Regions from separate parts of the Aneurinibacillus sp. XH2 genome, predicted to be linked through region 3. Evidence: riboswitches for the same ligand, from Rfam matches in the RefSeq annotation. Region 3 holds a riboswitch; each other region holds the start of a gene.
What was found. A riboswitch is a leader RNA that binds a small molecule or an ion and turns the genes downstream of it on or off. The one in region 3 is predicted to bind cyclic di-AMP.
Positions count from the first base shown of each region.

Region 1 (10,102 bases), 150 kb from region 3:
TAATGAATTGTAAATATGTTCATGAATGAAGATGAACATATACCAAGAAAATGTTGATTTGTAAAATAGGAGGAAAAAATTGTGGGAAAGAACATTGCAGACAAAACATCAGGGGAAATTAAATTTATTCCTTTGGCCATAATTATCGCCATCGGTTTAATTATCTGGTTTATCACACCGCCGGAAGGGATAAAACCTGATGCGTGGCATTTACTTGCTATTTTTGTAGCAACCATCGTTGGTTTTATTATTAAACCGATGCCGATGGGAAGTCTTTCTATCATTGCTATTACTATGACAGTTATAACAGATATAGTACCTCTTAAAACTGCACTATCAGGATTTGGTAATGGTACCATTTGGATCATTGTATGTGCAATTATTATTTCTCGCGGTGTTACAAAAACGGGATTAGGTTCTCGTATTGCTTATATATTTGTGAATAAATTCGGAAAGAAAACACTAGGTCTTTCATATGCGCTGGCGTTCACTGACCTTATACTTTCTCCAGCCATGCCCAGTAACTCTGCTCGTGCAGGTGGTATCGTATTTCCGATTATTTCCGCTTTGGCTCATTCATTTCATTCAAAACCTGAAGACGGGACAGAGCGGAAAATCGGCTCGTTTTTGATAAAGACTGCATTTCAGGTCAACGTAGTGACATCCGCTATGTTTATGACGGCGATGGCAGCTAATCCACTTATTGTATCAATGGCTAAAGAAGCCGGCATACAAATCAGTTGGAGTGGTTGGATGCTCGCAGCTATTGTCCCTGGTCTCATTAGCTTACTTATTATTCCTTGGTTCATCTACAAGATTTATCCGCCAGAAATTAAAGAAACACCAAACGCGGCAAAATTTGCGATAGAAAAATTAAAAGAAATGGGGCCGATGAGCAAAGCAGAAAAGAGAATGGTTTTTGTATTTGTAACGGTCTTAGGGTTGTGGATTTTTGGTGAAAAGATTGGCGTGGATGCTACTACAGCTGCGCTTGTCGGTGTGTCTTTACTTCTTCTTACTCAAGTATTAACCTGGACAGATGTTAAAGGTGAGAAGATGGCATGGGATACACTTGTATGGTTTGCCGCACTTGTTATGATGGCAGGGCAACTAAATAATCTTGGGTTAATCTCTTGGTTTAGTAAGGAAATTCAGGGATTAGTATCAGGTATGTCTCCAATGGTAGCCTTGTTAGTATTAGGTATGGCTTATTTTTATAGTCACTATTTATTTGCTAGTGCAACTGCACATGTAAGTGCAATGTATGCTGCATTTCTTGCGGTATCTCTTACTGTAGGAGCACCGGGAATGTTTACGGCATTAATGCTCGCGTTTTTCAGTAATCTGTTTGGTTCTATAACTCATTACGGTTTTGGTCCAGCCCCCATTCTCTTTGGTCCTGGTTATGTATCAGAGGGAAAATGGTGGGCTATAGGATTAGCCATCTCAATTATTAATATTATTATTTGGCTAGGAGTTGGCTCCCTTTGGTGGAAACTACTTGGTTTATGGTAGATAGAGTCTTAAAGAAAAATCTCGCTATCTAAATGGGTGGCGGGATTCGTTGCTACAGGTCTTCCAGAAACAACCCGTTTGTATGATTTACAACACACTTGTGCCACATAATTTTCACCAAAAATAACCTGGCCTTGCGCCGGGTTATTTTTGGTGGCTACTAAATGAAAGTGGAGCCATGTTTGCCATCATGGAGCATGAAAATTATCCTCCCCCTGGATGCTTTAATTTCTATGTAGATGATGTTGATACACTTTGAGAACAGGTGAGAGATAAGGGAGAAGTAGTGGAAGAATTATTTTCCACTGCATATGGAATCAGGTTATAATATTATTCCGAATCGCTGCTTCAAGATTTCGTTTCTTTCTTCGGAAGACAAAATCATCCGTTTAGTTTTTATGGAGTTAATTGTCTCGATTAGTGAATCACCCGAAATAGTGATTCGACCATTAGGTGTAGCAAGAGAACAGATAAGTTTTTTCGTGAAATGAGACTCCGAAGAAGTTTGCTGGTACTGATTCATTTCATAAAACTCGTCAAGTTTACGAGGTTTTTTCGTGAATTTAAATTCTGTAATCCATTCATTCTGCACTAATTTCTGGAAACATAAGGTCTCGGAATTTGACTCACTCGTGATACGGTACGAACCACTGACATCGGTGACAATGTCTCCCGAAAGCTGAAGAGGGCTACGCACGGAATCACCAAACCCGACATCGACGATATAGTCTTTTTCGAGGTGTACTAAAAGAGCCATGTGGTCGAACTCAGGGCCATATGTACCATCACCGTGATGAACCCGGCCAGAAACCAGTGACACAGAGAAACCCACATTTTGTAGAAGCCAACCTAACAGTCCGTTCAATTCATAACAATATCCTCCTCGTTTACTTACAACAATTTTTTGGTAAATTGCTTCAAGGTTTATTTCAATAGGACGGGAGTTTATGATGTCCAAGTTTTCAAACGGGACGGACAGCATGTGACGCATTTGAATGAATTGAAGCGACTGGTAATCGGCGTGAATGTCTTCAATATCAACACCAATACGTTTGAGGTACTCGCGTACGTTCAATCAAATCTCCTCCTATGCTTAACAACTTTTCACGTTGTGTATCTGCCATCCAGAAAATATCACCTCTATAAGTATATGATACACACTTTATTCCCTCAAGAAAATTGATTTGTGTTGATAAAAAATTTTACTACATATATGAAGCGAAAGCAGGAGCAGAGCTTGATTTTATCAAAAATTAGGAAGATCTTCGGTTCTTTTTATTTTTGGGCAAGTCTAATATATTAACTTAATGTGCATATACCGGGACTCATTATTGTCGGAAATACATGGGGACACACCCATCCCTTTACTAATGTACCGCTCGTCTTTATACGGTAAGGTAAGAAAGGATTCAATGAATGCCTAGTCCATCAATTGGAACGGGGGAATCATTTTATGGGGTGAAATCGTGTATACGATCGGGCACCTTTCAACCGAACCCGTCAGCTAACCTCGGAGGCATGGGAAAGGGAGAGTGTAATAATTTGTTAAAACGCATGATTACTATTGCAGGAATGACTGGGGTTTTGCTTACCGGAATGAGTAACTTGGTACCTCAACAAGCTCAAGCACAGCAAGTTGAATCACAGCAAGGCGAAGCATATACATGGCCTCACCAGGTGAGCACCAAACAACAGACAGATCCATTTACAAACAATAGGCCAACGCAAAGTGCTAATTTAACTACTGGGTCAGCAACAGGACTTCAGATCGCTAATTATGCCAAACAGTTTATCGGTATACCGTATGTACATGGAGGAAGATCCCCGCAAACCGGATTCGATTGTTCAGGATTTACTTCATATGTGTACAAGCATTTCGGCATCTCGATATCAACTGGTCCTATCGGACAACTGAAACAAGGCTACCAAGTAAGCAAATCCGATATGCAGCCTGGTGATATTGTCTTTTTCCATTCGGGATCACGTAGCGGCTATCACGAAGGAATATATATCGGAAACAATCAGATGATTCATGCACCTGCTCCAGGTAGAGGTGTACAAATCACCGATCTAAGTTCGTCATGGTGCCAAAGCCACTTTGCACAGGTACGCAGATACTTTTAGTTTATAAATCACTTTTCTTTAAAAGAGAGAGCACTGAAAAACGATTGCATTTTCTGTGAACTGAGTGTTGCTGGATTATTTCCAGTGGCATTCTTTATTTTTGTTAACTTTAACTATTCACTTTGTTAACATACGGATTCATTTATAACGAATGGTTAAACTCATAAATGTTTCCTTAGTGACATAAAGCTAGGGGATTTAATTGCTTATTAGGAAATACAAGAAAAAGCACCCATCTTCCGCTTTACGGAAAAAAGTCGGGTACTTTTTCGGTGCTCTCCCGTTTAGGTGGAGGGGCTTTAGATTCTTAGGTTTCAATGGATGGATTAACGCATAAAGCCAATTGTCTTTTCTTCATTTTTCTTAGATTGTATTAACTCTTTCTTTATTTCATTAAATTCTTCTTCCGAGATTATATTTTGTTCTTTAAGCTGTGATAGCCTAAATATTTCTGCGGAAATAGAAGAAGGTTCTAAATTATGATAGTGAATATGGTTGTAGTATTTTTGATTAATATATTTCTCTTTTGCTTGCTGTAATTCTTTTATGAAATCATGTACTTTTTCTGACGAAGGAATATTTTCAAAAAAGACAATGTCTGTTTTATGATCAGATAAAGAAGTATAAGTATTATAATTAAACCAAAACATTATCCAAAAAAAACATGAGATAGGTGAATAAAAAGTCAAAGAGTCTAGCGCTTCTGCTTTATCAGTGTTAGAACTTGCAAACAAATAGTCCCATGCCATCATGGCACTTATTAACGTAAAAATGATAGCTGCAATAAAGGATTTTTTAGGGAATACCGAGAAAGATACCTGATTTTCAGGAATATCTTCGAATTTAATAAGTTTGTCATGCTTAAAGAAAAAGCGTTTATAACCATATAATAGTCCATTTTCAGTGATTTTAAAGGTACGTATAACAAACTTGCTTTTTTGTACTAACATTGTGTATTCACCGCCCATAATATCAAAAGTTACTTTAATAGTAATTATAAAGGAAATCAAATCCTTAATAAACAAAATATAGTATAAATTCTGGAGGAAGGGGATTTCTCGCGTGCCATGGTAAAATAATATTAATAGTAGAATCGCCATGATAAAAGAATTACATATTTTTCAACTATGATGATGGGCATAGATAAAATTATTGTGTAAGGGTGAGGTGTAAATATTCAAAATGGAAATAAGGGACAGTTTTGTCTTAGTGGCCGGATTTGCTCAGCTCCCTAAAGGGACTCCAATTTTTGAAGTGCAAAAATCAATCGGGTGTATTCTTGTTATTGATACAGAAACAGATATTATCGTAGACTGTACTTTTACTTTTATTCGAGATATTACTAATGACTTTATTTCGGCGCTACTTCGTGGAAAATCTATTACACGAGACATCGATGAAATTATTAATACAGTCGAACGCAGATTTATCGTTCCGCCAAAAAAAGCCGTCATACAGGCCATTCTTTCAGGGTATAACCGATATATTGAATTAGATAAAGAAAATGTAAAAAATTAATTAAAACAAAGATGTAAGGGATTGCAATTTACAGAAAATTTTTATATAATTTATTTAAAGTATAATCTTTATATTTACGTTGTTAACTGGGCGATTTGCCGAGGACGGGGCATGAACCCAGTCTCAATAAAGCAAATTGGTAGCCAGTAGAAACGAAGGTTCTGGAAACGATAGGTTTCTTATGGACTTTAGTTGCTACTGGCTTTTATTTTTACAATAAAACGAGAGGAGAATCATTATGGAATTTGGTTTATTCACAGTATTTGACAACTACAAAAAAATGTTCAATCGTACCCCTGAACAATTTTTTCATGAAGTCTTAGAACAAACAGAATATGCAGACCAATTGGGTTACAATTCAGTATGGTTTGCCGAACATCATTTTAGTGAATACGGAATTTTAACCACTCCGCAAATTTTACTCGCTGTAGCGGCACAGCGAACAAAAAATATTCGCCTTGGTATTTCTATAGTTACTTTGCCATTCAAAAATCCTATTCAAGTAGCCGAAGATTACGCTTTATTAGATGTATTGAGCAATGGTCGAATAAATTTGGGGTTTGGGAGCGGCTATCTTCCTCACGAATTTGCCGGATTCAACGTCGATCCCGCTGATAAGGCGCTTCGATTCAATGATGCTCTAGCTGTTATTGAAAAAGCTTGGACTGGGGAAAAATTTTCCCATTCAGGAGACTATTATCAATTTTCTAACATTAAATTAGAGGTACTGCCAAAACAGAAAAAAGTGCCGATTTGGATCGGTACACTAAGCCGCAGGGGGGCAGAATTTGTCGCTAAAATGGGATATAACATTATGGGAGTCCCTTATGTCGCCAGTAACTCTTTATCAGAGTTAAAAGAGATAATTGATAACTATAAAGAAGCATATCATCAGGCCGGACATGACGAAAGTGAAATAAATATTCCTTTAGCAGTTCACACGTTTGTAGCCGAAACACGCGAAGAAGCGGAACGAGTGTCTAAAAAACATGTAAATCTGTATTTAGATACCCGCCAGTATGGAAGAAACGCTACATTTGAAGATCTTGAAAAACGCGAACATTTACTCATTGGCACCCCTGAAGATGTCATAAACAGACTCAGGAAATATCAAGAAGCTGGCTGTGACCATATTATGATGCTCATGAACTTTGGAGGGCTGCCACATAAAGAAGTGTTGAAATCTATAGAAATAGTGGCTAAAGAAGTGATGCCTGCGTTTAAAAATGATACCATCAAACGAAAAAGTGTTGTAACGGAAAATAGTCACATAGTTACTTCTTAATTTTAAAAGCAAAGGGGTATCATCTGGAACACAAATTGGTTTGATGCTCACTTCATATCTTGAAAAAGTCGGCAGTATCATTTGCATACCAAAAATGATATTATTGACTGTTTTAAATTTATAGACCTGATCTGAGGAGGATGGGAGATATGAGTGAACAATTCATAGGCACGAATCAAATCGAGTTAAAGAAAAATGCAAACGCAATAGATATACGAAACAATACTGTACCAGCCAAATTAACATATCTTGTCTTGGCCATCTGTTTCTTCGGAATTATGGCAGAAGGCTATGATTTAGGAATTTACGGCGCTGTTCTTCCTAAGTTATTGGAAAGCAAAGAATGGGGGATTACACCTGCACAAGCGGGGGCGATTGGTAGCTACGCCCTTATTGGAATGTTAGTTGGAGCTATAGCGGTAGGTACAATTACGGATTTAATTGGACGAAAATGGACATTTATATGGAGTATCGCTCTGTTCTCGATTACTATGGCTTTATCAGCAATAGCAACATCCGCAGAAATGTTTGGTGTCTTTCGTTTCATTGGAGGAATTGGTCTCGGCGGAATTATCCCAACAGCATCGGCGTTAACGATCGAATATTCTTCTAAGCATCGTCGATCCTTAAATTATGCAATAATGTTTTCAGGATATGCTATAGGAACTGTCATCGCTGTATTATTGTCACTAGTATTACTTACAGCATTCGGTTGGAGAATTTTGTTTTGGATAGGGGCTATACCTATTTTGGCCGTTCCGTTTATTATCCGGTACTTGCCTGAATCAGTAAGTTTCTTGCTTTCACATCGTCGTGTCCAAGAAGCCGAAGATATTTGTAAGCGTTACCAGATGGATTTCTCTGAAGAGTATACAAATAATGATTCTGAAAAGCAAAATTATAAGAGCCTTATGTATGGGTTATCAACTTTGTTTTCCAAAAAATTTGCAAGGACTACGATATTATTTTGGATTACTTATGTAATGAGCTTTTACTTAATTTATGGATTAAATACATGGTTGCCGCAAATCATGCGTCAATTAGGCCACTCGCTTGGTTCAAGTCTATCATTCTTGCTTACGCTCAATCTTACTGCGGCGATAGGGGTCATTTTAGGCGGTGCAATAGCTGACAAATGGGGGTCAAAGAAGGTTATAGGTCTCTCTTATTTCCTGGCTGCTTTAGGAATGTGGTTTGTTACCATAACTAAATCTGAAATACTGGTATATTGTTGTATTGGTATAACAGGGATTGGTACAATAGCAAATACGCAATTATTGCATGCTTATCTTTCGAAATACTTTCCTGCCACTGTAAGAGGTACAGGATTAGGATGGGGGCTTGGTGTCGGTCGAATTGGTGCCATATCCGGACCGATATTGATTGGCCTGTTTATATCCATGGGATTTAATGAATTATTTAGCTTTTATACGTTCGTTGTCGCCGGAATTATAGCTACAATAGCAATATTCTTCATATCTAACCGTCATCATAACGAGATTATATAAAATGAAATGAGCGTAATTAAAATCCATTCTTTGATCGGTGGCTTTTTTCACCAGACGAGTGCTAAGAAAAATTAAAACTTTTGTTATTCTATAAGATAATTTATGCGTTTTTTGGGTCAACCCAAGGTTGGAGGTGAAATGATGGCAGGAGTTGTGTTGAGCTTCTCATTCATGAACGAACGGGCAAAATGGTTGAAGACATATAGGATATGTAATATAATAAACAATGGAACGTAAAAACACGGTCTGGTTGGTAGTCCAGGCGCATTGGTGATTTGGATTTACATATCATCAATGTCAGTAATCTTCCCCCCTCGGGATGTCCATCGTTCCAGCTATGAGTTTAGAGGGGGAATTAAGATGAAGTTTACTGTTTATTTTAACGGTCAGTTTTGGGTAGGTATTGTTGAAGAGATTCATGATGGAAAATTAAGAGCAGGTAGGTATGTATTTGGTCCAGAGCCACGAGACCAAGAAGTATTTGAATTTGTGAACAGAAGATTATTGGACTTTATTAATGGGTTGTCGGAAGAAGTCGCTATCGAAAACCATGAAGTTAGAAAGATTAACCCGAAACGTTTAGCAAGACAAATTTCTCGGGAAATTAAAACGAAAGGGATATCGACTTACGCTCAAGCGGCACTCCAGTTAGAGTACGAAAAAAGAAAAAAAGAGAAACAAATCCTTAGTCGAAACAGACGGAAAGAAATCAAAGAATATAAGAGGGAAGTTAAACTTAAAAAAGCAAAAGAAAAACGTCGTGGAAGATAGTGTTGATGGGGATTTTCCTATCGCCATCAGGCTAACAAAATAAAAATCCAAGGGATTTTATGGCCTAGCAGAAACTTTGGACATACCAAAGAGCCTTTAGCGGGCCTTATTTTTTTATTTATACAACGCTACAATGACTCGTTATATAAGGATAGACAACACCAAAAATAAAGTGGCGTTTGCTTTTTTAAGGTAAAAAGAATAGATGGTAATCTGCAACACCTTCTTATGACTGCTCAAACATTACGTATAATGATAAAGTTTATTGTATTTTCGCTTCAATATTGTGAACCATGATTGACGTTTAGCATACGTATGTGGTTAAATACATCTTAAATGTTAACTAATTTTATAAATAGGTTTACAAAATAGGAGGGAGAGATGAAAAAAAGAACAAAAGAAATTACGTTGCTGGCTTTGTTAACGAGCATTATCGCCATTACGGGTGCGTTTAAAATTCCTTTGGGCATTCCAGGGGCTGAGTTTCAGCTTTCCGCTCCGATTGCGGTTGCCATTGCCGCCGTGTTCGGATTTCAGCGCTACATTATTGCCGGTGTGTTGGCAAGTGTCATTATGTTTTTATTGGGAATGCACAATCTTTTAAATGTAGAAATTTCGATGGTATTTCGACTGGTGGCGGGTGGGATGGTAGCTTTACTGGGCCCCTCTTTACCTGTCCTTCTTATAGCGGGACCGATTGGATCGGCGGCTGCTCGCTGGGTGTTAGCGCTGACACTAGACGTTCCGGCTATTCCTTTGCTTGTGGCTGCCTTGCCTGGCATGATATTTACGGCTCTTACCGTCTGGCCCATAACGAAAATATTGCGAAAGGCGGAAGAAGGTGTATTGTTCAATGGTAAACGAACCTCTGTATAGTTTGCGCATGCGTGCGGCGGAAGGAAGAGCGCATGAGGATGGGGGACTTCATATTTCTGGTGGAGAGCGGTTGAGCACGAGAGAGGAGCTGGAAGAAGCGGTCAGCGCACTGCTGCGTAAAGCTCTTCATCATAGCCGCGGAACGGCAGATTTTATCAACATTGCTATTGAAAAGGTAGCACAAGAAGAAATACCGGTGCTTGCTCCGCTTCCCATTTCTACATATTGCACAACGAGCGTGCAAGCAGGGAGAAAGCAGGCTGCGGATTTACTTCGCCAGTCTTCCGTATCGGATGCGGCCATTGAAAGAGGATTTGAAATCTTAACATCCAGCTACAATTTGCGGGGAGCGGTATTGTTAGATAGCCAGAGCGGAGAACGTATGGATACGAGAGGGACAAAAGGTGTACGGGTTTCCCGCATGGATTGGGAGAGAATGTCCCATGCGATCTGGAAAAAACGGCAACCCTTGTTAGAATCTGTCCGTGTTTCGGAAGCGGTAGCC
Region 1 is NZ_CP014140.1:1,164,839-1,174,940, forward strand. Features, by position in the region: gene ACH33_RS05675 (anion permease) at 82-1,515, shown strand; gene ACH33_RS05680 (arylamine N-acetyltransferase family protein) at 1,838-2,590, opposite strand; cyclic di-AMP (ydaO/yuaA leader) riboswitch at 2,923-3,049, shown strand; gene ACH33_RS05685 (C40 family peptidase) at 3,070-3,639, shown strand; gene ACH33_RS05690 (SHOCT domain-containing protein) at 3,966-4,589, opposite strand; gene ACH33_RS05695 (DUF3870 domain-containing protein) at 4,822-5,157, shown strand; gene ACH33_RS05700 (LLM class flavin-dependent oxidoreductase) at 5,396-6,442, shown strand; gene ACH33_RS05705 (MFS transporter) at 6,592-7,950, shown strand; gene ACH33_RS05710 (YjdF family protein) at 8,311-8,721, shown strand; gene ACH33_RS05715 (hypothetical protein) at 9,103-9,597, shown strand; gene ACH33_RS05720 (6-carboxyhexanoate--CoA ligase) at 9,575-10,102, shown strand, end outside.
Region 1: another riboswitch for cyclic di-AMP. It lies ahead of ACH33_RS05685 (C40 family peptidase); the one in region 3 lies ahead of ACH33_RS04935 (LysM peptidoglycan-binding domain-containing protein).

Region 2 (10,102 bases), 330 kb from region 3:
TACGCACTTCATCAGCTACCACCGCAAATCCGCGGCCATGCTCACCAGCACGCGCCGCTTCAATGGCGGCATTCAACGCAAGCAAATTCGTTTGGTTTGAAAGCGTTGTAATCACTTCTATAATTTTCCCAATTTCTTGTGAACGCTGACTAAGTCCCTGCACCATTCCGGCTAAGCCCCGTACTGTCGCATCGATGGACTGCATCTGGCCCACTACCTGCTGAATCACCTGATTTCCTTTTATTGACATATCGTTTGCCTGAAGCGCCACAGCATTTACCGCTTGCACACGAGAAGCCATTTCCCGGGCATTCACAGACATTTCGTTAATCGTTCGTGCAGTTTTCTCTATCCCTTCCACCTGACGTTCTGAGCCGGCGGCTACTTCTTGCATCACCGAAGTAATTTGTTCGGTCGCCTGATTTGTCTGATCAGCGCTTGCGTTTAGTTGTTGGGATGAAGCGGCGAGCTGTTCTGATTTCTCGTGCGCTTCGCGGATCATTGCGGACAACGAATCCGCCATATAATTGAAGCTTTCGCCTAATTCGCCGAATTCATCGTTTGTATGTACCTGAATCCGTTCACGCAAATCCCCTTCGCTAATCCGATGAGCGATTTCTTTTATACTTCTCAGCGGTACCATAATAGAACGAATAACAAAGTAGCTTCGTAAAATTCCGTATAGTAGTGCAGCAATCAACACAATAAGCATAACAACGAAAATTGGGCTCGCTTCACTCTTCGCTTCATCCACACTTATCACACCGGCAAGTTTCCAACCTGTTAATTGATTCGTCGTAAAAAAGACATGGCTTTCCTGACCTTCCACCTCGTATTCAAAATCCCCGGAATGTGAAGCAAAAATAGGTTCAACCCCAGCAAAGTCAGCCTTTTCACCCGCTTTGTGTACCGGATGAGAAACAACTTTTTTCGCCTGATCCAGAATAAATGCGTAACCCTCTCTACCAATTTTAATCTGTTTAATATTGTCAGATAACGCTTTCAAATTTACATCTAGACCCACTACACCTCCTCCCTGTTGCAATGCAACAGAAATAGTGACGACGATATCCTTTGTTCCTGTATCTACATACGGTTCTGTAATAAACACTTTCCCGGGACTGTTCATTGCTTGCTTATACCAAATGCTGGTGCGGGGATCATATCCATCTGGAAGATCAAAAGGTGTAACTAGCATTTGTCCGTTTTTTAAGCCTACAAACGTGTGCAACATCTCAGGATGGAGCGACTGAAATGTTTTAATACTCTGCAACATTTGCGCTTGGTTTTCTCCAGATGTTCTCTCAAGCGTGGCGGCCAGATACTCAGCCTCCTTTATCGCAGGCTCTATCGTTCGGGTAATAAATTTATCCATTAATTCTATATTTTCTTTTGCACTGCGTACAATTTGTTCATTTACTTTCCGTTCTGCTGTCTTATAAGCGGTTATGCCAAGGACAAGCGTTGGAAGAAGCAAAAGGACGGCAAAAGCATAGATTAATTTGTTTTTAATTGTTTTTCGCACTTTTTTCATCACACTCTCCCCTATCTTCTATTTGGTAAATTCGTTTCATAATTTTATTTTTATCTAGGAATTAAGTTATCGGATTTTTTGTCTATAAATTTAGTCTTTTATAAGTTTTTTCTAACAAAGAAAAAAAGCCGCCTAAATAAGGCGGCAGAGAAAAAGGGGGAGAATATAGGGAGACACTTATTCCTATAACTACTTTTTATTCTTCCCCTTTTTACCCAGTTATAAACCTACCCCATTACGCTTTTTCGTTTTTTCATACGTAAGAATATTTTTGCAAGATGAGTTTGCTCGATTCATACGCACTGTGAAACGACAGTTCTGACAATTGCCCTTTGCCTTCGCACCAATCGCCCGCAAAGAATACATTTCGGTAATCCGGCAAATAAAGCGGCATCGGTTTCTGGGTCATCGTCCACTTAATCTCCTGCGCAGCGGCGCGCTTGGATACGCGTGGCACCACCAGCTGTTCACGCCAGCCGGCGAAGTGTTTATCATAAAGCGCTTCGATTTTTTCGTGATATTCCTGAATTTTTTCTTTATCTTTCAGATCTTCTTCTGTTAGGTATGCAATAGCCTGTAGTAATTGGCCGCCTTCCGGCACACATGTTTCGTCATAGTGTGAAATGTCGGTGATAAACATTTTATTCTTCTTATCGTAAATGTACGTGTATGGCACATCGATCCGCTTTGCTAAACCGACATCGTACACATATACATAACTCGGCTCATAGCTTGAGTATTGCTTAATAAAATGTTCGATTTTTGTACCTACTACAATTTTCTCCAGCTCTTTCGGCGGAATGCAAAACAGGAACTCATGGCCTCTGAACATCCCTTGTGTTGTCTGTACAGCTATCACGCGATCATTCTCTGCCTCCACCGCTTCCGCCTTTGCCTTCGTAATAATGGTACCACCATTTTCTTCGATAACGCGAACAAACTCATTAATAAGCGCTTGCCAGCCGCCGCCAATGTATGCAACTGGCTTGTTGGTTGTAAACAGGCGCTGATAATAATTAAAGAATACATCGGACGGAATTCGTTCCGGTTCCCGGGTAAAGAAGTTAGAGGAAGCAAGAGTTAACATCATATCCTTGACGTCAGGACTAATTTCTTTTTCCTCCATCCACTTTGCAATGGAGAGGTGCGGATGTCCTTTCTCCATATGCAGCATCGTTTTGAAAATTTCAAACGTGAATTTGATTTTACCCATGCTGTTCAATACGCAAGTGCTGAACAAACCTTGAATATTGGCAGGCACATCCGTTAATCTGTCACCGATGTCATATTTCGCCTTGTTGGGCTGAAAATCTCTCCAGTCGATGTGAATAGCTAACTCTTTCTCAAATTTGCGGAGCACGGAAGTATCGCGGCCATAAATCGCATGTGCACCAAAGTTAAACGCGAAGCCTTTAATTTTTAGCGTGACGGCCCTTCCACCAAGGTTACCGCGTTCTAATACAACAACTTTCTTTCCCTTCTTGGACAAATAAGCTGCGGCCGATAAGCCGGCCAATCCACCGCCTACAATAACAGCATCATAGTAGGTTGTTTCATGTGCTTCCATGTTGTTAACATCTCCCACTGTATGAGTTGATTTTACCCTAGATTGGTGTTGTTTTTATATTACCACCCAAGTACGTCATTTTACCTTCTTCAGATTAATTAGACAATAGCCTTTATATTATCAAATATGCTTTCGATGAAATAAAAAGCTGGAAATGTAAACACCCCAAAACCCGGTGGGCCCACAAAGAAGTCCTACGGTCTTTCCGCAGGACTTTTCCATATTTTTATGCACGGATTTCGTCGTAAATGAGCGGAGGAGCACTAACTGCATCTGGTGTAATTCTGTACGCATCCTCAATCATTCTCTTTACGTCGGCTATGTCTTCGCGATTGCTGTGAATCGCCACAAGCGGTTCACCTTTCTGTACGGTGTCGCCAACCTTTTTCCGCAGCACCGCGCCAACAGCCAAATCAATAGCTGAATCTTTGGTTGTACGACCTGCGCCGAGCAACATTGCTGCTGTGCCGATCCGGTCCGCCTGAATGGAAGCGATATAACCCTCTGCCGGCGCTGCCACTTCGAATACATATTTTGCTGTCGGCAATCTGGATGGATCATCGATAACTGAAGCATCTCCACCTTGAGCAGACAAAAATGTTTTAAACTTTTCAAGTGCCTGACCGTTCGCAATCGCTTCTTTTAATCTCTCTCTCGCTTCTTCCGGGCTTTGCGCTTTTCCTCCAAGATATACCATATAGCTGCCCAGCGTCAGGCAAAGCTCTTCCAAATCTTTTGGTCCATGGCCACGCAACGTATCAATTGCCTCTTTTACTTCCAGGGCATTGCCCACCGCATAACCTAACGGCTGGCTCATATCCGAAATGATCGCCATCGTCTGACGACCCACACGATTCCCGATATCCACCATCGCCCGCGCAAGTTCGCGCGCCTGTTCTAGCTCTTTCATAAGCGCACCGCTACCCGTCTTTACATCAAGGACGATAGCATCAGCGCCAGACGCGATTTTTTTGCTCATAATAGAACTTGCGATAAGCGAGAGCGAATTTACCGTCGCGGTAACATCACGCAATGCGTATAATTTTTTGTCCGCAGGAGTTAAGTTGCCGCTCTGTCCCACAACAGCGACTTTATTTTTGTTGACAAGCTCATTAAACTGTTGATTATCAATTTCTACATGAAATCCCGGAACTGATTCCAGCTTATCAATGGTGCCGCCAGTATGACCAAGACCACGCCCGGACATTTTGGCCACCGGCACGCCAAGCGAAGCTACCAGCGGGGCAAGAACAAGCGTCGTTGTATCCCCTACGCCGCCGGTGCTATGCTTATCCACCTTGATCCCCTCGATCGCTGACAAATCAATCTGATCGCCCGATTCCACCATCGCCATTGTTAAATGCGCTCGCTCCTCTTGTGTCATATCACGGAAGAAAATCACCATCGCTAGGGCAGACATCTGGTAATCAGGAATGTCGCCTTTCGTATAACCTTGAATAATAAAATCAATTTCCGCTTTGCTTAATTCTTTTCCGTCCCGCTTCTTTTCGATTAAATCAACCATCCTCATACGACAGACCTCCCTTTACTTTTCTTTACACAAGCATACCAGCCATTGCCGCACTTAACAGTGAAGCGAGCATACCGGCCGCCACGGCCCGCAGCCCGAGACGCGCAATATCCTGCCTCCGGTTCGGCGCTAGGCTTCCGAGCCCGCCCAAAAGGATCGCCATGGAGGACAGATTGGCAAAGCCGCAGAGCGCAAAACTGACAATCGCTACCGTTTTCGGTGTAAGATTCTTAATTTGCGGAGCGAAATCAGTATAGGCTACAAACTCGTTTAATACAAGCTTCTCACCAATAAAGCCTCCGGCCATGATCGCCTCAGACCATGGCACACCGACCGCAAATGCAAGAGGGGCAAAAATAAATCCGAGAATCTTCTGCAAAGATAATCCTTCGTAATGAAACCAGCCACCGATAATGCCCAATCCCCCGTTAATGAGAGCGATAAGCGCAATAAAAGCAAGCAGCATAGCTCCAATATTAAGCGCAAGGTGCAAACCGACGCTTGCGCCGCGCGCAGCAGCGTCAATAACGTTAACCGATTCCGAGTCCTCATCCATTTTGAACTCCAATTTGCTTCCCGGAGCGGTTTCCGGTATTTTCGTCTCCGGCACGAAAATTTTTGCAATCACAAGGCCGGCCGGTGCCGCCATAAAGCTGGCTGCCAGTAAATATTCCAATGGCACGCCAAGCAGCGAGTAGCCCACAAGCACAGAACCCGCCACCGAGGCCAGTCCACCGGTCATCACCGCAAACAATTCCGAATTGGTCATTGTCGCGATGTAGGGACGAACAACAAGCGGTGCCTCCGTCTGTCCGACAAAAATGTTTGCGGCAGCGGACATTGATTCCGCTTTACTCGTTCCAAGCAGCCACGACAACGCACCTCCGATAATTCGAATAATCAATTGCATAATGCCGAGATAATAAAGCACGGAAATCAGAGCGGAAAAAAAGATAACAACGGTTAATACCTGGAATGCAAATACGAAAGTAATTCCGGATTGGGGCGTATATAAACCGCCAAATAAGAATTTAACTCCTTCATTTGCGTAACCCGTAATTTCTGTAACGATCATCGTTAATTTTTCCAGCCACTTTTTCCCTGTTTCCCATTTCAGGACGATAAATGCAAATACTAGTTGAATCGCCAAACCACCCAGCACGGGCCTCAGTTTAATCGACTTTTTGTTATTAGAAAATAAGAATGCGATCCCGAGCACAACAAGAATCCCCAAGAGTCCCCATAACATGTTCACGCTATCCCACCTCTTCATTTATGTAATTTTATTGAATGAGCATTCATTCTTCTCAACATACTACATATGCTTTCTTTTGCCTAGTTTTCTATGCCAGCCTTGCCGCTTTCTCTTTATCCTTCCTTTTTATGCTGTCTGTTTATTCATCTTCTGTTTCCACTCTTACAACCAGCTGTGAAATCGCTTACATCCTTCTTTTCTATTTTACAATATATCACAATACTTTGTTCGATAGAATTATCTTAATTACCCATTTTATTCCTAATCATAAAGACAAAAAAAAATCCACTGCCGTTCTTGCAGTGGAAAAATAAGGGGGAGAAAGAGAGAGAGAAAAATTTTTAAAGCTAATAATTATATTATTCCCAAAAATGATTTTGGCTAAACCTATGCATCCACTATTTCTGAATTTCTATGCTATTGGTTTGTACAGGAGGCACGATACTGGGTGGTTGTACGCCCGGAATTTCGCTTCCTGTCGGCCGTCCTTTGCCGTCATAGTAAAATTGGGGCACATTTCCGACGATAAGCGCGTTTGAAACTGGGATTTCCATTTTTACAATCGCCGGCTGCGTTGCAAAAGGAATTACAATTTTTACCTTTGTCTGGATAATAATAACAACTGTAATCAATACCATGTTAATGCCTGCTTCTTTCATTCTCGGTTCCAATTCGACATGCACGCTTCCGAATGGTACAAGCGTAAGTGGCAAGTCGGGGCCTAGTTGTGCCAACAAATTGCTCTTCAGCGCCTGACCTAGCGGAAGTGTCTGCGGCACCTCTTCTAAGTTTTTCAACGCATGGGTCACATTTTCCATCGTGTCCAACGCAATACGCGTATATTCATTATGGTTAAAAATGGCGGCCTGGATTTTTCCCTCTTTATCTTCCTTTAGCTGCACAAGTTCTTTAAAGTTAACATCTTTAATTATTTTTTGACCGATAGCATCATGAATCACTTTGGTCGCTAGTTGCTCCGTCCGGATGCGGGCGATTTCACGAATGGCCGGCTCTATATTTTTCTCTATATAGTAGAATGTTTGAAAAGTAAGACCCAAAAAAATCAGGAGGGAAATTAAAAACATATATTTCGAAGGGATCGGGGAACGAACGTTTCTTCCGCGCCATCTCTTCCTTCCCATGTTTCCACCCCCTTGCTGCAATATATGCCCAAAGCCGGCAGTCTAGGACTAAAAGACATTCTATCCAGCACCGCTTTTACCAAAGTGGAGCGAACAGAATAGCTTCTTTGTGGAAAGCGGGAGCAAACAAAAAGCCTGAAAGCACCGCTTTCAGGCCGGAAGAAGTATAACGCCACAAAATATACCAATATTACTTTAGTTTACCATAGAGATATGCGCGCGCTTGTTCAATCAACACAGCCGCTTCTGCGCGTGTAATATATTTAGCTCCACGGAAGGTGTTATCCGTATATCCTTTCATCACTTTCTTGTCTACCAGAGCAGAGACGCTGCCGACCGCCCACACCGGTATTTGATTAAAATCATCAAGCTTTTGCGCGGTGTCGACTTTTGTCACATCCAGTTCTAGCAGACGTGCCATCATAACTGCCGCCTCAAAACGTGTAATGGGCTTATTCGGTGCAAACTTGCCCTGATATCCGGTGACATAACCTGCTTGATAAGCGGAAGCAACTTGCTGATAGAACCATTGATACTTATGCACATCGCTAAAATCAACAATTGCATTTTCATTGAACTTGCCAAACGCCTTGTTGGCCATTGTTACAAATTCTGCGCGGGACACTTGTTTGCCTGGTCTAAACGTTCCGTCTTTATAACCGGACACAATCCCTTCTGCTACTAATTTATCCACTGCGGGTTTCGCCCAGTAAAAGTTGTCGAAGTCTTTGAAGTTGGCCGCGGAAGCTACAGAAACCACACTTAGTGACAAACCCATAGCCAACGCTAGCTTGGTAAATTTTCGTTTCATGATGAAAACCCACCTTTCCCTTACTATTTTCATATAAATAAAGCCTGCTTACGCCGCTTTATTTCTACCAGTAATTTTTTATGTTATCACCATCCAATCTAACGTATCCTGATGGCCTTCGGAAGTTAGCAAACCAGTAAATATATGGTTCCCACTTAATTATTTTCTTCGAGCTAAATAACGTGTTTATGGGGGGCATCCGTAAAAAATTAAAAAACCCCCAACCGTCCTTATGGCAGTTAGGAGTTAATAGCAAGATGTATGTAAATAAATACTCCGCTTATTTCAAGATGCGCTTCGCGCCTACATAACGTTTTCCCCAGTAATATTTATCATTAATATCATTAATAGCAACACCACGGCCGCTGGAAGAATGAATAAATTTCCCGTCTCCAATATACATACCCGCATGTGTTACAGGAGCACGACGGGACGTCTTGAAAAATACCAAATCACCCGTACGTAACTGAGAACGAGAAACCGGTGTTCCTCTCTGATACATAGCAGCTGCCGTACGCGGCAAAGAAATCTTTTCTCTTTTGAAGAGATAATTCAAAAATCCGGAACAGTCAAAACCACTTTTGGTGGTTCCCCCCCACTTATAAGGCGTTCCTATTAAACTTTTTGCTATCTCCACAAGAGAATTTTCGGCTGCGGAAGCTGTACGGGTACCTATAGGCGCAAACAAAGCGCTAAGAGCGATTGTCCCAGAAATCGCAAATATCATAATTTTCTTTTTTTTCATAGCCTAGTTTTACTCCCTTCATGCCTACGAGGTTAGTTGACGGGTTAAGAGGAGAAGGTCTCTTTCCGCTTGCACGGATCCACCCCAAAAATAAATTGTCCCCCGTTCCACGTTACTGTGGATTCGGCAAGTAAAATTTTCTATATAATAGGCCACCTCTTATAATTAAGGAAATCTTTTTCTTTCTATCTCTTTCCACTAACAACGTTTACAGTTTATCGAATTATATCGAAAAAGAGAAGAATTAGAAGAAAAAGTTCACAATTTAGACACATTTTGTTGAATTTTTTTGCAACCTATCGAAATATATCTGTATATTAAGCTGATGTTTACTCGATATGAAAGGAAACGGGGCAAGCAACACGCTGCCACGGTCTATCCGGTATGCCTATCATGTTTGCGCCGTCTCTAGCATAGCAAAATGCGAAGGCTTTCTCTTCATGTTTTCCCCTCCCTTTCCCTCTCGCTCCTGCTCTTTCGATTCACTTTACGCAAACAAAAACCCCTGCTTCCTCTTGGTTAGAAGACACGTTTTCTGACAAAACCATATATATAATGAAAGGACATTCTATCGAGATTATCGTAAAATTACGGTAAAGCATTCTCAAAAAGGAGATGAGCATATGAAAGCTCCCTCGCGAACTGACGTTTCTCCCGCCCTTTGGACCCGGGATTTTATATTGACAACCGTATCGAACCTATTTCTGTTTACCAGCTTTCAAATGTTAATCCCAACGCTTCCTGTATATGTGGAGCAAAGCGGTGGCAACGAATTCTCTATTGGGCTTGTTATCGGGATTTTTACCGTATTCGCTCTGCTTGCTCGCCCGTTCGCCGGAAAAGCACTTGACACGCTCGGCAGGAGAAAAGTAATGGCTATCGGTCTGCTTATTTTCATTCTTTCGGTGGCAGGTTACTACTGGACAACAACCGTATTTCTTATTTTAAGTCTGCGAGTCATTCATGGCATCGGATGGGGAATTGCTACCACCTCCTTTGGAACGGTCGTCTCTGACATTATTCCGGCGCAACGACGTGGAGAAGGCATGGGATACTATGGCCTTTCTTCTACGCTGGCGATGGCGCTTGCACCGCTGTTTGGCATCTGGCTTGTAGAAAAAACCGGCTTCGGAATGCTGTTTTTTGTTTCTACATTGCTTGCTGTGATAAGCTTTCTGCTTTCCCAGATCATTCGCTATCCAGATGTTTCTGTTTTCGTTCCTTCTCCGGAGCCAAAACATCGTAACCGACTCGATGAATGGTTAGAGGTAAAGGCGCTATTTCCTTCATTTCTTGCAATAATGCTCGGGCTTACATATGGCGGGATTGTTACCTTTATTACGCTGTTCGGCAAAGAAGCAGGAATTACAAACGTAGGATGGTTCTTTCTGACTCACGCTCTCATGGTTATGATCGTCCGTCCTGTGGCGGGCAAACTGTTTGATCGGCGTGGACACGTATGGATCCTGCTGCCAGGGGCATTCTTCACAGCTGTAGGATTGCTGTTTTTATCTTAT
Region 2 is NZ_CP014140.1:678,619-688,720, reverse strand. Features, by position in the region: gene ACH33_RS03330 (methyl-accepting chemotaxis protein) at 1-1,534, opposite strand, end outside; gene ACH33_RS03325 (phytoene desaturase family protein) at 1,788-3,101, opposite strand; gene ACH33_RS03320 (pyrimidine-nucleoside phosphorylase) at 3,328-4,632, opposite strand; gene ACH33_RS03315 (NupC/NupG family nucleoside CNT transporter) at 4,658-5,887, opposite strand; gene yunB (sporulation protein YunB) at 6,286-7,029, opposite strand; gene ACH33_RS03305 (S-layer homology domain-containing protein) at 7,220-7,840, opposite strand; gene ACH33_RS03300 (C40 family peptidase) at 8,121-8,585, opposite strand; cyclic di-AMP (ydaO/yuaA leader) riboswitch at 8,593-8,724, opposite strand; gene ACH33_RS03295 (MFS transporter) at 9,209-10,102, shown strand, end outside.
Region 2: another riboswitch for cyclic di-AMP. It lies ahead of ACH33_RS03300 (C40 family peptidase); the one in region 3 lies ahead of ACH33_RS04935 (LysM peptidoglycan-binding domain-containing protein).

Region 3 (10,102 bases):
ATGGCATGATGAAGAACAAAACAGCGTTCCGTCTTCCTGAAAAAGCAGAAAAACAAGCAAGCTGACTGGTGGTATTGCTGGTACATCTAGCAGCCACCGTTACTTTTCAATAGTCTAGCTTTACAACATAGGGGACGGATAATGCTTCGAGCAATCTAAATAAAGATTTTAAAAATTATCGAAAGACTTTTTTCAACGAGTATCCTGAATTAAAAGGGAAGGTTATTGTACATCACGCTATTGAGCAACAAATATTAAAAAGATATAAAGGGCTTTTCAGTGAGCAAGAAATACACGCTCTAGAGAATTTACGTGGAATCCCTAAGGAGATTAATAGTAGTCTTCATTTATCGACAATTAGAAAAGAGTGGAATAGCTTTTATAAGAATAACAAAAACCCAACCAGAGAAGACATAATTAACTTCATGTTGAAACTTGATAAGGAGTATGGGCATTTATTTAATCCACCTGTAAAAAAATGATTTGGAGGTAAGGCTATGAATTTATATTTACTAGAGCCTGAAGTTGCTGGCGGGCATGGAGAACAAACGATTTACGAAGATGGAGATTTTGATAAAGTAAAGTTTTTGCACTATGAGTTCTATGGATGGTTAGGTGATGAACTATTAGAATCAACACCTTGTTTTATAATTACTAGTTCTTTAGCAAAAGAATTAGTTGCCGCAAATCTAACTGGCTACAAGTTAACCAATTGTTTAATAACGACTAGTGAAGAATTCGAGGATTCTTCGCCCGACACAGAATTACCAGAGTTTAAGCAGTTAATTCCATTGGGAAAGGTTACTACTGAAGATAACACATATCATTTTTGGTCAGGTGAAGACTTTTGTCTCTCTGAAAATAATAGTTTAGTTGTTACTCAAAATGCATTAAGTATTCTACAATCGCATACTTTGAATCAGTGTAGTATTACAGTTCTCCATAAAAAATAAAATAGGTTTGACGATTAGACGATACCAATGTCGAATGAATTCATCATTCAACTAATACCACATATAATGCATGCCGAATGCCACAATACGAGTTAACTGTCTGTATTGTGGTCTTCTTTTGCTTTTGGCGGCGGTTAATGAATCGCCAACCCCCCAGTGTCGAATGAGTCGCTTTCTCCACTACCAACAAGCATAACCCAAATCATGCCTATATAATATTCCTGCGATTTCCCTGTACGTACATCATGACACATATTGGTTTACAACTCAGGGTACTAGTAATTTTATTAAGGTTGATAAGAATAAAATAATACAGACAGCTACTGCGCATAGAAAAGGTGGAGAAACTGTAGTAGGTCATGCTTTACAGAAACATGCAGGCAGAAATCCTGATATTTGGGGGAAAGTAAAAGGAGGTCCTGACCAGATAAATCAAATGGCACTAAAACATCTTCAAGAAATATTGAATGGACCAGGAGGATTTAAAAGAGTAAAAAACTCTAGAGGGATAGAGTTTCTTGAGAAAAAGCTTCCTGATGGACGTGGGGTACGTTTAAATCTTGACGGAACATTTAAAGGATTTATTGATCAGTAAAGGGGTTAGCCGAAATGGAAAACTTAGAGATTGTATTATTGGATTTTAAGAAAGAAGAACTTGAAACTCTAATTCATGAAGAACTTAAGTTATCGACCTTAAACATTAAATCATCACATTTTTATGATTTAAACTTAGGAAAAGATATAGAATTTTCTCAAGTAAAAAACATGAAAGAGGTATTATCACCAACAGGAACGGGCAATATTGTTCTAGAACAATTGCAATTAGGAATAACCCTGAAAAATGTAGTAATAGTTTTTTCTTTTGATGAGGAATACGGAGATATCGTTTTCAATTTTCCTGAAAGCGAAATATTTGTAGATGATAAGAGTGAGGTTAAATCGAGATTTAAAAAGTTAGTTAATTATTTAATGAATTTAAAAATCAAATATAATATTTCTAAAGTGATAATAGGTTACGAACCTGCTTATGATGAAGATACAATGTTAATCGAATTTAGCAATAATACTCTTAACTTGGAAAAGGTGCTAGAAAAAATACTTTATTAAATTCTTTGAGCCTCAAGAAATTCCTTGAGGCTCTTTTTATAGGCATATAGTGTCGAATAAACCGTTAGACCGACAATCTATACCTATAACTCCCGAACTCCTTGAATGATAATTTTTTGAGTTATCTTGTACGCACAGAATGAATTTGGAAAAGATGTCCTATTTTATGATTTTCATCAACGATAAACAATGGAAAAATCATCAGCTACCACCGTTTTTATCTCCAAAAACCTTACCTTTGTTTTCTCAACGTTTTAAAAATTTTTTTCGCAACTTTTTCTTCACTACCACCGATTACTATAGCGAGAGGATTACTCCAACTCGATTAACTCCTGGATGTCGATGTCTAGCACTTTGCATACTTTTTCCAATGTGGAGAGATAAACTCTGTCTACGTTGTCCGAACAAAGATGGCTGATGGTGCTGTGCTTGGGCGCAGCCCTGTGAGCCGGGCCAATTCACGTTGAGAAATGCCACGTTCTTTCAGGATTTCTTTCAGCTTGAAACGATGCCAGGCATTGATACGGTGACAGCATCCGCTTTCATTGCAGAAATCGGGGATATTCATCGTTTCACTAATTCCGATAAACTTGCAAGATACGCAGGAATAGCCCCTGTCCGAATGGGTTCGGGCGGCAAGGAAACTATTCAGAAAAGCAAAAAAGGAAACAGGGAATTATACACTATCTTTTATAACTTGGCTGTTCAACAAATACATATTTGTAAAGGTAGTAAAACTCCTCGAAATCCTGTGTTTTACGAGTATTATCAGAAAAAGCTAGCAGAAGGTAAAACCAAACAACAAGCGCTTATTTGCATTATGAGAAGACTTGTCAATATTATCTATGGCATGATGGAGAATAAAACCGCTTATATCATGCCTGACATACCTAACAGCAAAGTAAGTTGATATAATGAGTGGTAGTTACTGAACTGCCACTCTTTTTATAAAGTCATGTTTATTAGACTTTCCTAAGGGGACGCCAAAAGCTAAACCTGAACAAGTACATCATTATGCAACTAATAAAAGTAAGAAGTATACACCGCAAATAGAAGCGATTACGAAAAAGTATGGCTTAGATTTGGATGAGGCTTGGAATAAAGAATTGCTTCCGCATCAAGGTAGGCATCCGGATGACGATATTATGTGTTATTGTGAAGAAACTTATGGGATAGAGCAATACCAGCTTAAAGAGGGAAAACTCTTCAAAAGTTGGAACGAAAGAATCACTTTTTATTATGACCCGAACGAGGGGGAACGGCAAACAGACTACCTAGCGAATAATTTAGGGTGGTTTGTCGTTTCGTCTAAATTGAAGAGGGTTTTAGACAGTTTAGAAAAGGGTAATATTCAGTATTTCCCTGTTAGAATCATAGACAAGTGTACGAACGAGCCGCTGGAAGGTTATTTTGTGGCAAATATTATAAATGTGGTAGACGCGCTTTGTCTTGAACATTCAAAGGATAGTGTTTTTGAACTAGATGGAGAAAAAATATATTCGGTACAAAAATATGCGTTGACTAAAGAGAATGTAGCTGGGAATCATATAATTAAACTAAAAGGGGATGAGATACCAGTATTTGTGTCAGAAAAGTTTAGGGAAGAAATAGAGAAGAATGGGATTATTGGGTGCGACTTTCAAGAAGTAAAGGTAGTTTAGAGGTGGATACCGGACTAAACGTTTTGACTGGGAGTTCTGCATCTTAAAGGGGAGCATATCACAGTGTCATACAAGCCGGGTCTGCACCAGCATGCGAAGAAATTCTTTTTTTGGCTTCTACTCATTCTTTGGAAGTGTACCTTATTTTGCTTAGCAGTGCAGCCGCGATAGGATTGTCCTGCTGAATATAGTCACGCCAGTTTTTTTGTTTCAGTTCGACTTTTATTGATAATGATAAGTCTGTAACGTATAAAGTTGTATTTAAAGGGGGTTCCGTATTTTATTTTTTGGATAATTGTGGAGAAAAAAGATTGAATCCATCTGAACCGGATAAAGGTTGGGTTAACCAGTACTTTTTGTCGGGGAATGCACACACGAATATGGATCTGATCGCACAACACATACAACATATTTGGTTAAATGAAATATCCCTTATCGATATTCTTGGCACAGAAGCGAACGAAGTCGAAGATAAGGTACAGCTAAAGATTGAAAAAAACAAAATTTATCAGCACATTCATATCCTCGATGATAGGGAAAAAGAAGTTATTATTGGCCGCTTCGGGCTGGATAACGAAGAGGAACGGACACAGCGGGAGATCGCGCGTGAGCTTGGCATTTCACGTTCATATGTATCGCGGATTGAGAAGAGGGCTTTATTGAAGTTGTTTCATGAATTTTACCGCAAAAACGAGAATGCAGTGAAAAATTAATCGAACATATAAAAACAAACCGCCGAAAAATGGGAAAAAATTTTTCGGCGGTTTGTTTCTTATTTTAAAACATAAACTTTTATATTTTGAACGCCAAACTTACTTACATGTTCTGGTGAGCCTGGCACGAAAATATCCACGCGGTTGTTTTGAATAGCTCCGCCAATATCGGTGGCGTGTGCGATCATACCGCCTTTCGGAAGCCCCTGGAAGGAATAGCCTGTAATGTACACTTTGCTTCCAAGCGGAATCACATCTGGATCGACCGCGATGGTACCGACCTTCAGCTTATTGCCGAAGTAGTCCACACCTTCCCACCCGCCGTTTTCTTCAGGTGCAGCGGAATAAGCCGTTGCTTTTGAAAAAATGACGCGCTTATAGGTAAACTTTTTACCAGAGGCCGTTTTCACCGACGGACTGTCGGAAGTTTTGTTGGCTGCAATTGCGGTCGCTGGTTTGTTCGCTTTCTTTTTTGGTGCCTTTTTATCGTCTTGTTTCTTTTCTGGCAACACAAGTACGGTGCCGCCTTGAATATTTTGCGGGTCTACGTTTGGATTCGCGGCTTGCAGCTTTTGGACAGGAACGTTTAGCTTCTTCGCGATGGTCCAGAAAGTTTCTCCTTCCATGGCTGTATAGGTGTCCGGTAATTGAATCGTAGAACCGATTTGCAAGTTTAATGGATCAACGGATGGGTTGACAGCCTGAAGCGAAGTGAAAGGTAGATGATGAGCCTTTTCAATGTTCCACAGCGTATCATTTCTTTTTACTTTGTACTCTGCACCGGCGGCTATATTGGTGGCGCTTACGCATGCAGTTAATGTAAGTAAACCGGTAAATAAACTTTTTTTCATACAAAAAACTCTCCTCTCCTGATAGCCTACAAGGTTAGTTGCCGGGTTCGGGTTCAGGAGTTTACCCTATGCTTATCCATGTATCTTGATAAGCAATTCACCCCAAAAGAGTATCCCCTGCACTTCTTTATTTAAAGAAGTTTCGGCTTTTTTGTACCCCGACATCATAACACAAAAATCAAAAGAGGATCGCTGGTAATTATAAGTACTTAAAGTTTTATCTTTCTTTTTCTTGTAAAAGATGGGAAAGTGTTACGAATTTATACCCTTTTTTAGAAAGAATAGGAAGGATTTTCTCCACTGCAAGCAATGTTTGCGTCTGGTCGATACCGGAGTCGTGAAACAGAATAATATCTCCCGGTTTGGCTCCACTTGTTACTTTGTTAACTATGTAGTCGATCCCCGGATGTGCCCAATCGCGCGTATCTTGGTGGTATGACCAGATGACGACCGGATGTTTTTGTTTTGTCGAACTGAGAAGCACAGTATATGTTACTTCTCCTCCGGGTGGACGAAAGAAGCGCGGGTGTTTCCCGATTAGCGAGTAAATGACTTGATCGGTTTTGCGGATTTCATCACGTAAACGGGCCGTAGTTATGTTCTTCATACGCGGGTGGGTAAACGTATGGTTGCCGATTTCATGACCTCTGCGATTAATGTCCCTGATCACACGCGGATACCATTTCGCGCGCTGGCCCACGACAAAAAACGTCGCTTTGGCATGATATTTGTCAAGAATGTTTAGCAACTTAGCCGTATAGACAGGATGGGGGCCATCGTCGAACGTAAGGGCAATGAGTTTCCGCTTCGTGTCAACATGGTAAATAGGGGAAGCAGTCGATTTCGAGATTGCTGGCGCTGCTGGAAACACAGTGGCCCAGCAGCATAACAATGTGGCGATTAAGCTAACGAAAAGCTTCACAATTTTCATGTCTCTCACCGTTTTATGTAATGGTATGTATAATGTTTGCGCGTTTTTGGATAGGTATGCTTACAAAGGGTGGGAATGCATGCAGAATATTTATCGTGTAGGAAAACAATACTAAAGTGGAAAGCATTCCAGATGAGAGGAGCAGAAAACGGTGGATGATTTGCAACTAGCCCGGGCGTTGTTTGGGACGACAATGGGATTTCATATTATTTTTGCTACGCTTGGCGTGGGGCTTCCGCTGATGATTTTAACAGCAGAAGTTTTGCGCCAGTGGAAAAAAGACAAAGACTATGGCATTATGGCACAACGCTGGACGAAAGGATTTGCGGTGCTTCTCGGGGTGGCTATTCCTTCCGGCACCATTGCGGGTGTTCAGCTTTCCTTGCTGTGGCCTGGTTTTATGGAAGTCGTTGGGAAGGTTGTTGCTCTTCCGTTTCAGATTGAGATTTTCGCTTTTTTGTTGGAAGCGTTGTTCATGTCCATTTATGTGTATGCGGCCGATCGGTTGTCCGCGTCTATGCGCATTCTAAGCATGATATTCGTAGTGATTGGTGCGGCAGCATCCGCGATCCTGATTACAAATGTGCATGCATTTCAGGGAACGCCCGCCGGTTTTAGGATGGAAAACGGCGAAGTGATTGATGTGGATCCGTGGGTTGGATTTTTTAACCCGAGTTTTTTTGTATCGGCGGGACATGTTACTTTGTCTGCTTACATGACCGGCGCATTTACGATTGCTTCCATTGCAGCGTTTAAATTGTTGAAGAGTAACAGGGGAAGTAAGGAATTTTTATTTCACCGCAAAGCGTTAATGATGGCTCTTACCGTTGGCGGTTTGTTTTCTCTTGGCACGGCGCTGAACGGTCATGATTCGGCGCAAATGCTACACAAATACCAGCCGGAGAAACTTGCGGCCGCTGAAGGACTTTTTGAAACGCAGCCGTATGCTCCGTTGGCGATCGGTGGTTATACGGATGAAGCCACTAGAAGTGTCAAGTATGCGATCGAGATTCCGGGGCTGCTCAGTTTTCTTGCGGGCAACCGGTTTGACGAGGTAGTAGCCGGATTAAACGATTTTCCACGCGAATACTGGCCGCCACTTTATGTGCATATATTGTTCAACGCGATGGTCGGCATCGGTGGCCTGCTTCTTGCGCTATCTATCATTGGATTTGTTTGGCGTCATTTACTGAGGCGGGAAACGTTTCCGCGCTGGTTGATGTGGTTGTTTATTGTAACGGGACCGTTGGCAATGATCGGAATTGAGTGTGGCTGGATTTTTGCCTGCACCGGGCGTCAGCCATGGGTGTTGTACCGGACGCTTTTGACTGCTGATTCCGTTACTCAGGCAGGCAATATCGGGTTTTTATTTGTTCTGTTTGTTGGGATTTATATACTGCTCGGTTTGGCGACCGTGTTTGTGCTGCGCCACTATTTCAAACGCCATCCGCTTGTTAAAGATTTGGAGAAAGTGTCTCTCGGTTCATGAGGTACAGGAATAAGGAAGGGATGGAGGAATATGAGTAATGAATTGATCGCAATTGCTATGTTATGGATGTTTGTGTTCGTGTATTCAGTTGCTGCATCTATTGATTTTGGCACCGGTTTTTGGTCTATGATATACATGAACCGGAGGCAGAACAGGGCAACCAATATCGCTAACCGGTACTTATCCCCTTCGTGGGAAGTGACGAATGTGTTTGTTGTACTTATTGTGGTCGGGCTGATGAGTTTTTTTCCCGGTGCCACATTTACGCTGGGCACGGTACTGCTGATTCCTGGCAGCTTAATTCTGCTGCTTTTGGCTATCCGCAGCGCATTTCTTGTATATTCACATTCGATGGAAGGGTATGAAAGGCAGCTTGCGATTATATCTGGCATTAGCGGTCTGTTTATTCCCGCATTGCTCATTCTTGTTCTGCCCGTTACGCAGGGAGGATTTATTCAAGTAATAAATGGGCATGAGGAATTGTTGCTTGGGAAATTGTTGACAAGCGCAAGCGGGATTTCGTACATGGCTTTTGCCATCAGCAGTACATTCTTTTTGTCTTCGTTGTTGCTATCCGATTACTCTAGGGTCGCGGGTGAAATGGAAGCATACCGCTTATATCGCCGCGACGCCATTTTGAATGGCCCGCTTTCTTTTTTTACTGCGCTGGCACTCGTTACATCCATGAAAAGTGAGGCTTTATGGCTGTATGAAAATTTGCTACATCATTTCTGGCTGCTTATTGCATCGGCTGTAGCGTTCTTTATCGGCTATACGGCGTTGTGGTGGCCGGGAGGAAAGCGCGCTTCATTGCCCGGTCAGCCCCGTGTGGCGGTACTTGGCATCGTGGTACAATACTTGCTTGCCAGCTATGCTTATGGAAAAGCTCATTTGCCCTATATCGTGTATCCGCACGTTACCATTGAGTCCGCTTTTACTCATCCAGATACGTTCCGGGCGCTGTTTGTTTCCTACATTGTCTGCTTTGCGATTCTAACCCCGGGATTTTTATATTTCTGGCGAATGTTTATGAAAGACAAACGTTACGTAAAGCAGCCATAAACATTTTATTTGTTATTTCAGCGTTTCAGCTATGGTTAGAAGGCAGGAAAGTTGGAAGTAAGAAGCACGTTTTGTTTTTTCTTCTCCCTTTCCCCTTCTTTCACTATGAGAACGCCGATATCTGAATGAAGTCAAGTGCATAGAGGAATATTGTTTCTTTTTGATATGAATTATTTCTTTTAGAAATGTATTGTTTCTATTGAAAACAATACACACTGCTAATGATACAACACTTTAGCATTAATAAGTCAGAAAATTGGTTTTATTTTTGCAATAGAAGAAGGAGAGGAATGATTTTAATGCTTTTGGGGGGATAGGATGAGTACGACCGTTGGCGAGTTAGTAGAATGGACAGCCCGGAATTATCCGGAGAAGATCGGTTTGATATACCGGCGTAAAAATCAAGTATGGACGTATAAGCAGTTGGATGAGCAGGTAAATCGCTTTGCAAATGCCCTTATTGGGCTCGGTGTAAGAAAAGGAGATATTGTTTCCGTATTTTTGTACAACACGAGCGAGTTTGTGGTTGCGTTATTCGCAGCTGCAAAAATCGGTGCGGTTTTTAATCCGATTAATTATCGCCTAACCGCCTACGAGTTGCAGTATATTTTAAACGATGCCAACAGTAAAGTTTTGCTATATGAGGAGCAGCTGAAAGAGACGGTTCACAAAACAAAAGAGCTTGGCGTTAAGGTTGAATATTATATTTTTGTTGATGAGCAAGTTCCGGACTATGCCTGTTCGTTTTATGAATTGTTGGAGGAAAGTGAGGATCGTGCGCCGTTCGTTGAAGTTCATGAAAATGATTTATATATCATGATGTATACAAGCGGGACAACCGGGCGGCCGAAAGGCGTGCTTCACCGGCATCGCGATATGGTACACCATAATTTGCTGATGATGCAATGCATGGGACTTAACAAAAATGATATTGGCCTGTGCGTGGCTCCACTCAACCATACGGCTGAATTGCATACATCGTTTTTTCCGCGCATGCAGGTGGGAGCCACAAATGTTCTGCTTCATTCCTTTCAGGCTGAAGAAGTGCTGGCGACGATCGAAAAAGAAAAAGTTACCCATTTGTTCGCAGCGCCGACGATGGTGAATATGCTGTTGAACGATCCTTCGTTTGAAAGATATGATTTATCCTCTTTGCGTTTGCTTGGCTATGGCGGCGCTTCGATGGCACCTGTACTTATTAGACAATTTCAGGAGAAGGTGGGTGCAGATTTGGTGCAGATGTATGGTTTGACGGAGATGGGGCCGGTGGTAACCGTACTGTACCCGGATGAACAGTTGGCCAGGGCCGGATCGGCGGGCAAAGCGGTGATGACG
Region 3 is NZ_CP014140.1:1,010,293-1,020,394, forward strand. Features, by position in the region: gene ACH33_RS04905 (IS110 family RNA-guided transposase) at 1-65, shown strand, start outside; gene ACH33_RS04910 (hypothetical protein) at 498-953, shown strand; gene ACH33_RS19810 (hypothetical protein) at 1,390-1,548, shown strand; gene ACH33_RS04915 (hypothetical protein) at 1,563-2,060, shown strand; partial or broken gene ACH33_RS18570 (helix-turn-helix domain-containing protein) at 2,372-2,583, opposite strand; partial or broken gene ACH33_RS04920 (transposase) at 2,554-2,970, shown strand; gene ACH33_RS04925 (AHH domain-containing protein) at 3,008-3,721, shown strand; partial or broken gene ACH33_RS20030 (DUF4351 domain-containing protein) at 3,846-3,941, opposite strand; partial or broken gene ACH33_RS04930 (sigma-70 family RNA polymerase sigma factor) at 4,141-4,434, shown strand; gene ACH33_RS04935 (LysM peptidoglycan-binding domain-containing protein) at 4,494-5,285, opposite strand; cyclic di-AMP (ydaO/yuaA leader) riboswitch at 5,294-5,443, opposite strand; gene ACH33_RS04940 (polysaccharide deacetylase family protein) at 5,503-6,216, opposite strand; gene ACH33_RS04945 (cytochrome ubiquinol oxidase subunit I) at 6,368-7,705, shown strand; gene ACH33_RS04950 (cytochrome d ubiquinol oxidase subunit II) at 7,736-8,767, shown strand; gene ACH33_RS04955 (fatty acid--CoA ligase) at 9,086-10,102, shown strand, end outside.